4 regions of the Coralliovum pocilloporae genome follow, and region 2 is predicted to be linked to each of the others. Evidence: predicted binding sites of a transcription regulator. Region 2 holds the regulator's gene; each other region holds the start of a gene.

Region 1 (3,918 bases), 1.8 Mb from region 2:
TTTTGCCAGCTTTTCCAGATCAGGCTCTGCAATGCCGACCTGGCGCAGATTGGTTTCGAGTCCCAGTTTCTCCGATAGCCTGGCAAGTGTGCTGATGAAGCGGTCGGCAAGACTTGCAACGCTGCCGCTCATATCCATGGATGGAAAGGCCCAGGGTGCCAGTTCCACATAACTCTGGGCGCAGACTTTTGCATTGAATCTGAGCACATGGGGCAGAACCAGCGCATTGGAAAGCCCGTGGGGAACATGGAAGAAGCCGCCAATGGGGTAGGCCAGAGCGTGAACAGCTGCCACAGGTGAATTGGCAAAGGCCTGCCCGGCCATCAAAGAGCCCAGCAGCATGTCGGAGCGGGCCTGTCTGTCCTGGCCGTTGAAAACCGCTGTTTCGATATTGGCCCCGAGCAGGCGAAGGGCTTCTTTTGCCAGTGCCCGGGAGAGAGGGTTGTTGTTCGGGTTTTTCGATGTATAGGCCTCAATGGCGTGAACCATGGCATCAATGCCGGTTGCGGCTGTTACATGAGCAGGCAGGCCTAGGGTCAGGTCTGCATCAAGCAGTGCCAGATCAGGCAGGAGTTCCGGGTCAACAACACCTTTCTTGATCCCATCGCCAATGGTGATGATGGAGATTGGTGTCACCTCGGATCCGGTTCCGGCCGTGGTAGGTATCTGGATCAGCGGCAGGCGGCGACCCCTGACCTGACCAATGCCGTAAATATCGTCCAGTCTGTCGGTACCGGTGACAAGAAGGGCTGCTAGTTTGGCAATATCGAGTGAGGACCCTCCGCCGAAGCCGATCACGCCTGTGACATTGGTCTCTTTTGCCAGGTCGGTTGCCGCAAGAACCAGGTGTTCAGGCGGGTCCGCAACGGTATCCCTGAAGAGCGTGACAGCGATTCCAGCCTTTTTCAGGGCCTGTTCGACCGGTTCCAGCAAACCGGCCTGAATGAGACCGGGATCTGTGACCAGAAGCACATGATTCCCAACAAGCGGCAGGGCAAGCTCGCCCAATCGTGCAATGACGCCGGGTTCGCACACAATGCTTTTGGCCGTATTGAAAGTGAAGGATGTCATGGCAACTCTCGGAGCTTGGCAGGCTGGAAAATCAGAGCCTTAAATGGACCATCGCTCATTCTGCGGGTCAAGGGGCCTTTCGGTGAAGAACCTGTCTCCCCAGCGTGATGTCTTTTGCAGATAGAAATGGTGACTTGACTCTTTAGAACAAAACAAGAACAATTAGGGATGTCAGGACAGAATAGTGAGTCCTGATAAAGGTTTAAGAGAGTATGGAAAGGTGTGATATGGCGGGGAGTTTTCAGTCTCGCCAAGAGGCTCTTGCGTGTCTGCGGCAGCGCATCAGACAAGTTGAAACCATGGAGTCAGGGCAGCTGGCCTGTACAGACGGGGCAGACAAATCTCTGTCTCTCGGTGCGCCCGAAGTTGATGAGGCCCTGCGCGGCGGGATGTCTGAACAGGGGCTTTATGAGCTTGACGCTGATTACACGTCCGGGGCGTCTCTACGCGGATTTGGTCTCGCCCTTTTAACTCGGATCTTGCGGAAGCAGGCTGAAAACGGGCAGCGGGATGAGGCCATCCTGTGGGTGATGACGCATCGGCACTTCCGGGAGTTTGGCGGGCTTTATGCGCCAGGACTCATGCGGCTTGGTTTGCCTGTACACAGGATTGTCCATGTGCTGGTCAGAAAGGATCAGCAAGTTCTTTGGGCCCTTGAGGAAGGATTGAGGGCCAGGGCATTTTCGGCGGTCATTGGTGAGGCTGACGATGTGGGTTTTCGGGAAACACAGCGCCTGCAACTGGCCGGTCAGAACGGGCGCACGCCCTGTTTTCTCATGCGGACAGGACCATCGGCTGGTGCCAGTGCTGCCAGTGCGCGGTGGCGGATTGAGCCTCAGCAGAGCCTGCCTGCGCGCTATGACACAAGACGTCCCGGCCAGCCTGTGTGGCAGGTTGGCCTTGAGAAAATCCGGCGAGGGCGTCCGGGGCGCTGGAAACTTGGATGGGACAATGAGACGGATCGCTTCCATATGGCTGCAGCAATGGCCCATCGACAGAGCCATGCGTCGCCTGCAAAAACAGCATCAGGCCAGATCGTACCCTTCGCGGATAAAGTCCGAAGGCCGGCCCGTCGCATGTAATTCCGCCAAATGTAACTCTTCTGCATGGGATTTTGACAAGCCTTTTGCCCTGACAGAGACCCTCAACGGGGCAGCCAGACTCTTTGCCATAAACAGACCTGCCCGGCGGACAGGCCTCACCGCAGGCATGACCCTTGCGGATGCCCGGTCCATGATACCGGCCCTGCAGACCGCGGATGCTGACCCGGAGGGTGATCGGAAAGGCCTCAAATCGCTTTGTGTCTGGGCCGAGCAGTTCTGTCCCTGGGTTACGCCGGATGGTGCGGACGGGTTCTGGCTGGATATAACCGGCAGTGCCCATTTGTTCGGTGGAGAGGAAGCGCTTCTGCAGCACCTGTCCGGGGCGCTGGAAGGATTCGGGCTCAGGCATCGCGTTGCGATTGCGGAAACCCCCGGTGGGGCATATGCGCTTGCGCGTTATGGTGAGGGAGATCTGATTGTCCCCCACGGCTCCCTCATGGAACGTCTTGCTCCCCTGCCGGTGGATGCCTTGCGTCTTGACCTTGAAACAGGGCTTATGCTCCGTCGACTGGGTTTGAAAACCATTGGGCAGATCATGACGGTTCCGCGGGACAGTCTGGCCCGCCGCTTTGAAACAGATATTCTGTCAGCGGCGGTCCTCAGGCGTCTTGACCAGATCCGGGGGCTGCGAGACGAACCTTTGTCGCCTATGCGTCCCCGAATGCGCTATCAGATCATTCGCTCGTTTGCCGAGCCGCTGGTTCATGAAGAGGCCCTGCTGGAGCAGATGGCGGATGCGCTGGAAGATCTGTGCAGGCTGTTGCAGCAGAAGGGGCGGGGCGCACGGCATCTTGCAGGGCTGTTGTTCCGCTCCGAAGGCGGCGTTGTCACCATCGTGATCAGAACAGCCCGGGCCAGTGATGAGACAGAACATTTTCTGCGACTGCTAAAGGACCGGACGGACGGGCTGGATGCCGGGTTCGGCTTTGACGCCCTGACACTTGAAGCCGTTGAAACAGAATTGCTGCATCGTGAGCAGACATCTTTGCCGGATATGGCAGCTGGAGCTCGGATACAGGATGACCGGGCCGTGATGCGGGTTGTTGATCTGTTCAGCAACCGGCTTGGTGCTGATGCCGTGTCCGTACTTGCTCTCAATCAGAGTCATGTCCCGGAACGGGCCCATGCGGTTTCGCCGGGGCTTGATGGCTTTGCTGCTCCGGCCATTGATCTGCCTGCCGGAGCAGACCGCCCGATCAGACTTTTGTCGCGACCGGAAGTGGTGGATGTCATTGCAGACCTTCCGGATGGGCCACCTGCGCGATTTCAATGGCGGAAGCGGGCCTTTCGGGTTGTCAAAGCCAGCGGACCAGAGCGGATTGAACCGGAATGGTGGCGCAGCACGGACAAGGAAAACCCGCGCGTTCGGGACTATTACAAGGTCGAGGATGAGGCCGGTCAGCGCTACTGGATTTTCCGGGCCGGAACCTATCAGTCAGAGGGACGTCGCCCTGTCTGGTATATGCATGGATTTTTCCTGTGATCTCATATGCGGAATTGCAGGTCACAACGAACTTCTCTTTTCTGAGAGGTGCGTCCCACCCCCATGAATATGTGGAACGGGCTGCTGAGCTTGGCCTGTCTGCTCTTGCGGTCACCGACAGGAACAGCCTTGCCGGTGTGGTGAGGGCTCATGTGGCGGCAAAATCTGTGGGTCTCCCTCTTGTGGTCGGCTGCAGACTGGACGTGCAGGATGCTCCGTCACTGCTTGTCTATCCCCGCTCCCGCAAGGGCTATGGTGCCC
Region 2 (3,918 bases):
AGGTCTGGTTTTTGTTGGCTTTGCCATAGCCACATTGCAGACTGCCCGTATTGGAACAGAGTTCATAGACAGGGAACGCTCTGTCACCGTGACAGGGTTTGTTGAATGGGCTGAGTTCCGGCCTGTCGGGCAGCGGTTCCTGCTGCGTGTTGATCCATCACAGTCATCTCCAGGGCTTCCCGCGCGCGTTCAGGTTTCAGCCCGATCCGTTGATCAGGGGATGCTGATGTCAGGAACCGTGATCACAGGTCGGGCGCGCCTGTTGCCGCCATCCGGTCCGGCTATTCCCGGTGGCTATGATTTCAGACGCGCTGCGTTTTTCGATGGCAAAGGGGCTATCGGCTATTTCTACGGCAAACCTGATTTCGGTGAAAGTGACATGTCCTGGCCGCTCGCCAGTCATGTGCGGGCGACCCTTTCAGATATAAGGCAAAGTCTGGCTCTGCGTATTATGGAGAGCCTGCCGGGCAGGAACGGCGCGCTTGCTGTAGCGCTGGTTACAGGGGATAGAGGGCTGATACCCAACGACACTGTAGAAGCCCTGCGTGCCTCTGGCCTTGCGCATGTCCTGGCTATTTCCGGAATGCATATGGCGATTGTTGCTGGAGCTGTCTACTGGCTCTTGCGTGCCATATTCGCGGCGTTTCCATATCTCGCTCTCCATCATCCGATCAGGAAGTGGGCGGCTACGGGAGCTCTTCTGTCTGCCGTGATTTATCTTGCCTTGTCCGGGGCCGGTGTGGCGACACAGCGGGCCTTTATCATGACAGCTATATTTCTGACAGCCGTCTTGTTTGATCGAAGCGCCCTGACGCTCAGAAACCTCGCTTTGGCAGCGCTATGTGTGCTTCTGATCGCGCCGGAGAGCCTTCTGTCCCCAGGATTTCAGATGTCTTTCGCCGCTGCGGCCAGTCTGATTGCAGTGTTTGAGCGATTGACCTGGTCAAGAGATAGTAACGGACACGCAAGCCTGGTGATGGAGCAGCCCGGACGATTTGCAGCTGCCTTGAGGACCCTTATCCGCTGGTTCGGTGCTCTGATCCTGTCTTCCCTTGTTGCCGGCCTGGCAACGGGTATCTTTGCAGCCTATCATTTCAACCGCGTGGCGGAGTTTGGTCTGATTGCCAACAGCCTGGCGATGCCTGTTGTCACCTTCATCTTGATGCCGGTTCTTCTGCTGGGTGTTCTGCTGATCCCGTTTGGGTATGACAGTCTCGCGTTTTCTGTGGTCGGATGGTCGCTTGATGCTGTGGTCGGGATTGCGAATTGGGTTGATCAACTCAGCGATTTCGGCGGGATTGGTCAGTTTCCTGCAGCAACGCCTGTTCTGGCTGGATTGGGGCTTGGCTGGTTGTGCATCTGGTCAAACCGCTGGCGATGGCTCGGTTTTGCCGTTCTGTTGATAGCGGTTTCTATCAAGCCACTGCACAGACAGCCCGACATCCTGGTTGCTGAAAGCGGGGCGCAGGTGGTTTACCGTTTGTCATCGGGTCAATACCAACTCGTTCAAACCCGGCGCAACACATTCACAGCAGAACTTTGGGCTCAGGCTCTTGCGGACCCGGATCTGTTGTCATCAACCAAAAACGATTCTGATGCCTTAAGCTGTGATGATCAGGGTTGCGTTCTTCGCGCAGCGCATGTGCTCTCAGTCGCCAAGAGCCCTGAGGCAGCGCATTGGGATTGTCATTCTGCTGATATCGTCATCAGCCGTTTTCCTTTGCCCGAGACATGCAAGGCTGATTTGGCTATCGATGGTCAACGGTTGAGAGAGCAGGGTACATTGGCTGTCTATCTTTCCGAGGTTATTGAGAACCCGACAGCCAACATCAATCAGGGGAATTCACGAAACGACTTTTACGTTGTGCCTGCCGCCTCAAATCATAACCGCCCCTGGTCCCGTAACAGACAGAAAGCTGCGTCCAGTCAATTGGGTCAGAGCAAATTGCGCTGAATGGGATCCAGACCACAGGCTCAACACCTTTGCTGGAGCGGTCTTTTCGCCAAACCGGCTTCCACTTTGGCGCATCACGCTTTCGGTTCAATACTGGCGAACGAGCCCGACCAGACGGCCTTGCACCTTTACACGGTCAGGTCCGAAAATTCGCGTCTCATAGGCCGGGTTTGCTGCTTCAAGTGCAATGGAAGCCCCTTTTTTGCGCAGGCGCTTCAGAGTGGCTTCTTCATCGTCCACAAGAGCAACGACAATATCGCCGGTATTCGCTGATTCTGTCTTGAAAATCAGAACTGTGTCGCCATCCAGAATGCCTGCCTCAATCATGGAGTCGCCCTTGACCTCAAGCGCGTAGTGATCGCCTGGTTTCGAGGACAGAAGCTCCGGAGGAACTGCGATGGTATGGGAATGGCTCTGAATGGCAGAGATTGGCGTCCCCGCTGCGATACGACCCATCACCGGGATTGAAACGGACTGCCCGGCATCATCGAACTGATCGTTGGTTGGCTTGGCTGGTGGTTTCTTGCCAAGAGAGCCTTCAATAACAGCCGGAGAGAACCCCTTCTGCCGTGGTGACGCCAGACTGGGGGATACGGATTCCGGTAACTTGATAACCTCAAGTGCTCGCGCCCGGTTTGGAAGCCGTCGCAGAAAGCCACGTTCCTCAAGCGCAGTGATAAGGCGATGAATGCCTGACTTGGACCTGAGATCAAGCGCGTCCTTCATCTCGTCAAAGGATGGCGGAATGCCCGTTTCTTTCAAACGCTCATGAATGAACAGCAAAAGTTCATATTGTTTCTGAGTGAGCATACCACCCTCCGGACCGATTTCTGATCGAATCAATGCGTACAAAACGCGAACATAGAATACATATTCTGGTTATGTTCTTCAAGAGAGGTTAACGTCACGGCAAATTTGATGTGTGGTTTTCGATATGGTTTGCTCTATTTTCGATAATATTGGCGGAGAGAGTCGCGCCCTCGACTTGTAAGCTACCCTGAGTTTTTACCGGACAGTCATGAAAAAAGTTGCGATCCTTCAGTCCAATTATATTCCCTGGAAAGGGTATTTTGACATCATCCGACAGGTGGATCTGTTCATTTTTCATGATGATCTACGCTACACAAAAAATGACTGGCGGAACCGGAATCGCATTCAGACAGAGACAGGTAGTCGATGGGTTACGATTCCTTGCGGGACGGATCAAAACAGGCTGATTAATGAGGTGAGGGTAGACCAGGTGGACTGGCAGGCCCAGCACTATCGACTGTTGGAAGAGAACTATCGAGCTGCACCTTACTGGGATGTCTATTCTGACTTTGTCAAAGAGGTCTATTTGAAAAGAAAATGGCAGTTTCTTTCCGAGCTGAACCAGTTTCTGATCCGCCATATTGCTTCCGAGTTTCTTGGTGCGCAGACCGCATTTGATCAGTCTGAAAACTATAACCTGTCTCACCGTGGTGAAGCGCGCGTGCTGGAACTTCTCACGAAAGCCGGAGCCACCCGTTATCTCAGCGGTCCGGCCGGGCGAAATTACCTGCAGGAAAACAGCTTTGATGATTGCGGTATCATGCTCGAATATATGGATTATTCATCTTATCGCCCCTACAGGCAATGCCACGAGCCATTCGATCATGCCGTTACGATACTGGATCTGCTCTTTAATACTGGACCGGATGCGCTGGACTATATGTTGCCGTGTGACTGATCGGGTGTGATGTCAGGTTTCACCTGCATGACTGCGCAGAGCCTCAAGCTCGTCTCGTAAGGCGGTTTCAATCTGACGGGCTGCCCCAACATAATCGCAGGTTTCCTCAGCAATGGACAATGCTCTTATGCGAGCCTCGGCCAGTAATTCGGTATTGGCCAGCTCGACGGCTTTTGAAACATATTCCTCGTCTGTTTCAGCAGAAAGAGACGGATCCCGCATGTCTGCCAGCAGGCCCAATGTCTGATCTCCGAAA
Region 3 (3,918 bases), 200 kb from region 2:
TTATGACCGTCCTGCATTGCCTCGATCCGACAGAATATTTTTATTCACACCCTGTGATTTGTGAGCAACCGCAGCCTCGTTGAGAGGGAAATTCTCTCGGGTAATAAAAAAGCCCGACCACCAAGGCCGGGCTTTTTCAAAGATGTGAAAGAACTGGAACGGCTGGTTAGCCGAGTTCTTTTTCCATTTCAGGCAGCGCGTCAAACAGGTCTGCAACGAGACCGTAATCAGCAACCTGGAAGATCGGAGCTTCGTCGTCCTTGTTGATGGCAACGATGATCTTGGAATCTTTCATACCGGCCAGGTGCTGGATAGCGCCTGAGATACCGCAAGCGATATAGAGGTCAGGTGCAACCACCTTACCGGTCTGACCAACCTGCCAATCGTTTGGTGCGTAACCGGCATCAACAGCAGCACGGGACGCACCAACAGCGGCACCAAGCTTGTCAGCAACCGGCAGAATGACTTCCTGGAACTTCTCTTCAGAGCCCAGCGCGCGACCACCGGAGATGATGATCTTTGCAGAGGTCAGTTCCGGACGCTCGCTTTCAGAAAGTTTGTTCTCAACAAAAGAGGACAGACCCGGGTTATCAGCAGCAGCAATGGATTCAACCGGTGCAGAACCGCCAGCTTCAGCAGCTGCGAAAGACGCGGTCCGGACCGTGATGACTTTTTTCGCATCACCGGACTGAACTGTCTGGATGGCGTTACCTGCATAGATCGGACGCTCAAACGTATCAGCGGATTTCACAGCGGTGATTTCCGAGATCTGCATGACATCCAGAATAGCAGCAACGCGCGGCAGAACGTTTTTGCCGTCTGTGGTCGCAGGAGCAACGATGGCATCATAAGAGCCAGCGAGGCCAACGATCAGAGCAGCAGTCGGCTCGGCCAGACGTGCTTCCAGTTCAGCAGCATCAGCAACCAGAACCTTGGCAACACCGGACAGCTTGGAAGCTTCTTCTGCAGCAGCACCACAGTCTTTACCGGCAACCAGAACATGGACGTCAGAGCCCAGTTCAACAGCAGCGGTCAGAGCTTTGGCAGTGCCATCGGAAAGAGCGGAATTATCATGATCCGCAAACAAAAGCGTTGTCATTATCGTTCACTCCTTCCCGATCAGATGACGCCAGCTTCATCACGAAGCTTGGAGACCAGTTCAGAAACAGATCCGACCTTCACACCAGCAGCACGTGCCGGTGGTTCTTCGGTGTTGAGAACCGTCAGACGCGGGGCAACATCAACGCCGAGATCAGCAATCGCTTTGGTATCAAGCGGCTTTTTCTTGGCTTTCATGATGTTTGGCAGAGACGCGTAGCGTGGCTCGTTCAGACGAAGATCAGCAGTCAGGATTGACGGTGTCTTCAGTTCAACGGTCTGCAGGCCGGCATCAACTTCACGGGTGACTGTCAGCTTGTCGCCGTCCAGCTCGATCTCGGAAGCGAATGTGCCGATGGACCATCCGAGCAGTGCAGAAAGCATCTGGCCTGTCTGGTTGGCATCATCGTCAATTGCCTGCTTGCCGAGGATTACGAGGCCTGGCTGTTCTTCATCAACAACGGCTTTCAGAGCCTTGGCCACACCAAGAGGCTCAACAGCGTCGTCGGACTGAATAAGAATAGCGCGGTCGGCACCCATAGCCAGTCCGGTCCGCAGCGTTTCCTGAGACTGAGCCGGGCCGATTGACACGACGACAACCTCAGAAGCCTTGCCGGCTTCTTTCAGACGAAGAGCAGCTTCAACCGCAATTTCGTCAAACGGATTCATGGCCATCTTGACATTGGCAAGATCCACACCTGAACCGTCACTTTTCACGCGAATTTTGACGTTGTAGTCAACAACCCGCTTACAAGGTACCAAAACCTTCATTCGTCTAAGCTCCCAAACTTCGGTCGCACGTTATAAATCGAAACCCGCAGCAGATATACGCGGGCCGTAAACCCAAAGCTGTTATCGTTTCGACATGGAATAAGCAAGTTTGGTCGTATTGCGACCAGTCCGTAATCCGTAGCATAAAATGAGCGTGAATAAAGACCAAATATGCCAAACTTAAAACAGTTCAAAAAACTCAGGGTTTCCCTTGCCTGAATCATATATCGGCAAGATGGCGACCGACCATACAGCCGGACGGATGGCCACGCCTCTTTTCTGACCATTCCGAGGTCTGCTCAGACATGTCCAGACCGGACGGAACATAGACGGAACGACAATCTTCCCGGTTCGTGTATTCTTGTGTCAGATGCGTGATTGATTCGGCCCTGTCGTCGCTATAGATGCGACACCATATATGCGGGCGGATTTGGCGGAAAGACAGAATGAGTAACGATAACGACCTCTTTGCGGAACTTGAGGCCAGCGTTTCAGCGCTGAAGGCATCGCAGGCAAAAACCGGACGCAAGACCAAACCGCAGGCCTTGAACGCCAAGGAAGACGGCCAGCCCGTGAAGACTGCAGAAGCCCCGCCCCCAGCACCCGCTCAGTCAAAGAAACCGTCCCCGCGCAAGTCAGACGCAATCCCGGCGGCCGTTGCAGGTGAAGATTATGACGCATCCGCAATCGAGGTGCTGGAAGGGCTGGAGCCGGTTCGCCGCAGACCGGGCATGTATATTGGCGGCACCGATGAAAAGGCGCTGCATCATCTGTTTGCCGAAGTTATCGACAATTCCATGGACGAGGCCGTTGCAGGTCATGCGTCCTGGATTGAAGTTGCTCTGGATGCAGACGGCTATCTGACCGTTACGGATAATGGTCGCGGCATTCCGGTCGACCCGCATCCCAAATTCAAGGACAGGTCGGCTCTTGAAGTGATCATGACCACCCTGCACGCTGGCGGCAAGTTCGATTCAAAGGTCTACGAGACTTCTGGCGGGCTCCACGGTGTCGGTGTATCGGTGGTCAACGCCCTCTCCGATGATCTCGTCGTTGAAGTGGCCCGTGGTCGCAAGCTCTACCGGCAGAGCTTTTCTCGGGGCATTGCGCAAGGCGGACTCGAATCCCTTGGCGATGTCCATAATCGGCGCGGCACCAGAGTTCGCTTCCATCCGGATCCTGAAATTTTTGGCAAATCCGCCCGCTTCCGTCCTGACCGCCTGTTCAAGATGGCCCGTTCAAAAGCCTATCTCTTTGGCGGCGTCGAAATTCGCTGGTCCTGTGACCCGGCCCTTCTCGATGAAAAATCGGAAGCTCAGGAAAAGGCCGTGTTCCACTTCCCTGGCGGCCTGAAGGACTATCTGAGCTCATCACTCGGCAAGCAGAACTTTGTCACCGACACGGTCTTTTCCGGCAAGACGGAACGCCAGGGTGGTCATGGTTCTGTTGAATGGGCCGTCTCCTGGTTTGGCGGTGATGGCTTTGTGCATTCCTATTGTAATACGGTCCCGACCCCTGAAGGCGGCACCCATGAATCCGGCCTTCGGATGGCGCTCCTGCGCGGGCTGAAAACCTATGCGGATATTACCGGCAACAAGAAAGCCTCGGTGATTACAGGCGATGACGTGATGACGTCCGCAGGCGCCATGCTGTCTGTGTTCATCCGCGAGCCGGAGTTCGTCGGGCAGACAAAGGACAAGCTGGCCACAACGGAAGCGACCCGCATTGTTGAGAACGCCCTGCGGGACGCATTTGATCACTGGCTGGCCGCCTCCCCTCAACAGGCCAACAAGCTTCTGGACTGGGTGATTGAACGGGCGGAAGAACGCCTGCGTCGCCGCAAGGAAAAAGAAGTCAACCGCAAGACGGCTGTGCGCAAGCTGCGCCTGCCGGGCAAGCTCGCCGATTGCTCACAGACAGCCGCCCAAGGCTCTGAAATCTTCATCGTTGAGGGTGATTCCGCTGGCGGTTCTGCCAAACAGGCCCGCAACCGGGCCAATCAGGCCATCCTTCCCCTCCGCGGCAAGATCCTCAATGTCGCCAATGCCG
Region 4 (3,918 bases), 880 kb from region 2:
CCGCTCTTCCAGTGTCAGCTGCTCATACTGCATGAAGACGAGGTTCCAGATCTCCACGAAACGGTCGCCATCCTCTTCAGGGCTGCCCGGAGGACCGCCCCAGATATGATCTCCGTGATCATAGAAGATTTCAGAACATGGACCACAGGGGCCCGTATCGCCCATGGCCCAGAAATTGTCTGATGTGGGAATACGGATAATCCGGTCTTCACTGAGACCCGCAATCGATTTCCAGAGACCGAACGCCTCATCATCTTCAGAATAGACCGTCACCAGAAGCTTGTCTTTCGGCAGACCATATTCACGGGTCACCAGGTTCCAGGCCAGCTCGATCGCCACATCCTTGAAGTAGTCGCCGAAGGAGAAGTTCCCCAGCATCTCAAAGAAAGTATGATGACGCGCGGTATAACCGACATTATCCAGATCGTTGTGCTTGCCCCCGGCCCGAACGCATTTCTGTGATGTCACAGCACGGGAATATGGACGCTGCTCAAGGCCCGTAAAAACGTTCTTGAACTGCACCATACCGGCATTGGTGAACATCAAAGTCGGATCATTACGGGGAACCAGCGGGCTGGATGACACCACCTCGTGACCGTTCTTGGCAAAATAGTCGAGGAAAGTGGAACGGATCTCTTTGACGCCTGACATGCGGGATATGATCTCTCGGTCTTACAGGATGCGCAAAGGCACGGGCCAGCGCATCGGCATTAGGTCTGGTTTGCCATCGGTTTTAGCGATGAGAAGGTCCAGTGTCCACACTCTCGATTAAGCCCAAGCAGAAAAGACAACAGGCGACCACATGGCCGCCTGCAAAGTCGTGTCTGATGCACAGGAGTACTGGCTTTATTCGTCGTCGCCATCATCTTCAAGGCCCGGACCCTCTTCAAGGATCTTTTCAGCGATAAGACCCGCATTCTGACGGATAGCCAGTTCAATCTTACCCGCTACATCCGGGTTCTCCCGAAGGAAGGTCTTGGAATTTTCCCGCCCCTGCCCCAGACGCTGACTGTCATAGGAGAACCAGGCACCGGATTTCTCGACAATCCCAGCCTTCACACCAAGATCAAGAAGTTCGCCGGTCTTCGACACCCCTTCTCCATACATGATGTCAAATTCCACCTGCTTGAACGGAGGAGCAACCTTGTTCTTGACCACCTTCACTCGGGTCTGGTTGCCAATCACCTCATCCCGATCCTTGATCGCGCCAATACGGCGGATATCAAGACGGACAGATGCATAGAACTTCAGCGCATTACCACCTGTTGTGGTTTCAGGGCTGCCGAACATCACGCCGATTTTCATACGGATCTGGTTGATGAAGATCACCATGCAGTTCGATCGGCTGATCGAGCCGGTCAACTTACGCATGGCCTGGCTCATCAGGCGTGCCTGAAGGCCTGGCTGATTATCACCCATCTCCCCTTCAAGCTCTGCCCGGGGCGTCAGGGCCGCAACAGAATCCACCACCAGAACATCAACAGCGCCGGAACGCACCAGCGTATCAGCAATCTCAAGCGCCTGCTCACCCGTGTCCGGCTGTGAGATCAGCAGCTCATCCAGATCAACTCCAAGCTTTCGGGCATAGATCGGGTCAAGCGCGTGCTCGGCGTCCACAAAGGCGCAGATGCCACCGGTCTTCTGCGCTTCGGCAACCGTGTGCAATGCAAGGGTGGTTTTACCGGATGATTCCGGACCATAGATCTCGACGATACGCCCTTTTGGCAGACCACCGATCCCCAGAGCAATATCAAGACCGATAGAGCCCGTGGAAATGGCCTCAATATCCATGGTCTGCTTCTGGCCCAACCGCATGATGGACCCCTTGCCAAAGGCCCGATCAATCTGACTTAAAGCCGCATCAAGCGCCTTCTGCTTATCCATACCATTCCCCTCGACGAGCCGAAGCGTATTCTGAGACATATCGCACCTCTATTTCACAGGGCATCGAACCTTTCAATTGAAACTATTTGTACCACTTTTGTTCTCTTTTGAAAAGAGGGTATTAAGATACTGATATAAAATGAAATTTCTATACATGTTCTATTTTTGTCTCACGCAGGTTGCAGAATTGATGAGCCAGATACACGGGCACGGTATGATAACGTTGATTCGCTTATCTGAACCTGATTGGGGGAGCATATGACACGCATCATCTGCATTGGTGGCGCACATCTTGATCAGATTGGCAGAACGCATGGCAAGGCAAAACTCCATACGTCCAACCCCGGCACCATGACCGTCCATGCAGGGGGTGTCGCGCGGAATGTGGCGAGCCTGCTTGTCCGTTCGGGTCATGCTATCGGCCTGCTCTCCGTGATTGGTGATGATCAGGACGGACAAACCCTGCTGTCCAGATGCCGGTCCGACGGTCTGTCAACAGAACTGCTGCATCAGGTTCCTGGCAGAGAGACAGCCCGGTATCTGGCCATTGAGGATGAAGCCGGAGATCTGGTGACAGCCATTGCCGCCATGGACATCTATTCCGCTCTGTCTGCAGACCTGATTTCAACGCATGCGGACATCATCCAGCAGGCGTCGTTGGTGTTTGCCGATACGAACTGCTCGGCAGACGCGCTCGACTGGCTCGCCTCTCTTGCACCACGTCCGTTCCTCGCAGTCGATGCGGTCTCAATTGCAAAAGCCAGGCGGTTAGAGAACAGCCTGACCGCCTTCGACCTTGTCTTTTGCAATCGGTCCGAAGCTCTGTCCCTGTTGTCTTGTGACGCCACCAGTACAGAAGAGCTGGCCAGTCAGATACAGGCGATCGGCTGCAAACGGGCCCTGATCACCGATGGTCCAAACCCAATTGCCTGTCTGGAGGGTGACACAATCGAGATGATACCCGTAACCGCAATCGCCCAGGTATCGGCAACAGGTGCGGGAGATGCGCTGATAGCCGGGGTTTTGAGCGGCCATGTGAATGGGCAGTCCCTTGCGAACAGCGTCCGGTCCGCCCTCTCAACTGCCAGACTTGCCTTGCAACAGCTAGGCAGTTTAACTACCGATCACATCTCATCCTGAAACCAAACCGGACAGCCGCGCCATGAGTGAAACACCCTTCAGAATAATCGAAAGTCAGGCTGTCCAGCAGGCCAAGGCACAAAAGCAGCCTATAGTGGCTCTGGAAAGCACCATTATCACCCATGGCATGCCCTACCCGCAGAATCTGGAAACCGCCCGAGAGGTCGAGCAGACAGTACGCGACAATGGCGCAATCCCGGCAACCATTGCTGTTCTGGACGGTCACCTTCATATCGGCCTTGAAGACGACGAACTTGAGCGACTGGCCCAGGCTAGAAAAGCAATGAAGCTCTCGCGGGCCGATCTGGCCTATGCAGTCGCCCTGAAGAAAACCGGATCAACCACAGTCGCAGCCACCATGATGGCCGCACATCAGGCAGGTATCGAGGTTTTCGCCACCGGCGGCATTGGCGGCGTTCACAGAGGGGCCGAAGAAAGCTTCGATATTTCCGCGGATCTGGATGAGTTCACCAAAACACCGGTCATTGTCGTCTCAGCAGGCGCAAAAGCTCTGCTTGATCTGCCCAAGACTCTTGAGGTTCTCGAGACCAGGGGCATACCGGTCATTTCTTATGGGACAGACAGTTTTCCAGCCTTCTGGTCAGCCAGTTCTCCCCTTCCCGCACCGCTCCGCTGCGACAGTCCTGAGGAGATCAGTGCGTTTCATGAAACCCGCAGGATACTCAATGCCGGCGAAGGCATGCTGGTGGCAAACCCTATCCCTGCGGATCACGAGATTCCCAGAGAAGAGATGGAGAACCATATCGCTGTCGCTCTCGGAAATGCCGAAGACGCAGGGATATCGGGCAAAGGTGTGACCCCTTACCTTCTACAGCGCATCTATGAACTGACAGAAGGCAGAAGCCTCGTTGCCAATATCGCGCTTGTGAAGAA

Evidence for each region. Region 2 encodes LexA, which represses DNA repair genes until DNA is damaged. Its sites were predicted from a motif close to TGTTCNNNNTGTGTTCNG; they were not measured.
Region 1: the regulator LexA is predicted to act here: its motif matches at 1,215-1,232, upstream of RA157_RS07805 (ImuA family protein).
Region 3: the regulator LexA is predicted to act here: its motif matches at 2,189-2,206, upstream of parE (DNA topoisomerase IV subunit B).
Region 4: the regulator LexA is predicted to act here: its motif matches at 1,972-1,989, upstream of recA (recombinase RecA).

What each region holds. Positions count from the first base shown of each region.
Region 1 covers NZ_CP132542.1:1,674,835-1,678,752, forward strand. The annotation lists gene RA157_RS07800 (iron-containing alcohol dehydrogenase) at 1-1,071, opposite strand, end outside; gene RA157_RS07805 (ImuA family protein) at 1,371-2,153, shown strand; gene RA157_RS07810 (Y-family DNA polymerase) at 2,074-3,657, shown strand; gene RA157_RS07815 (error-prone DNA polymerase) at 3,654-3,918, shown strand, end outside.
Region 2 covers NZ_CP132542.1:3,460,752-3,464,669, reverse strand. The annotation lists gene RA157_RS15675 (ComEC/Rec2 family competence protein) at 1-1,954, shown strand, start outside; gene lexA (transcriptional repressor LexA) at 2,042-2,764, opposite strand; gene RA157_RS15665 (WbqC family protein) at 2,973-3,662, shown strand; gene RA157_RS15660 (tetratricopeptide repeat protein) at 3,675-3,918, opposite strand, start outside.
Region 3 covers NZ_CP132542.1:3,260,414-3,264,331, reverse strand. The annotation lists gene RA157_RS14770 (electron transfer flavoprotein subunit alpha/FixB family protein) at 167-1,099, opposite strand; gene RA157_RS14765 (electron transfer flavoprotein subunit beta/FixA family protein) at 1,120-1,869, opposite strand; gene parE (DNA topoisomerase IV subunit B) at 2,274-3,918, shown strand, end outside.
Region 4 covers NZ_CP132542.1:423,033-426,950, forward strand. The annotation lists gene alaS (alanine--tRNA ligase) at 1-651, opposite strand, end outside; gene recA (recombinase RecA) at 847-1,923, opposite strand; gene RA157_RS02085 (carbohydrate kinase family protein) at 2,143-3,024, shown strand; gene RA157_RS02090 (pseudouridine-5'-phosphate glycosidase) at 3,047-3,918, shown strand, end outside.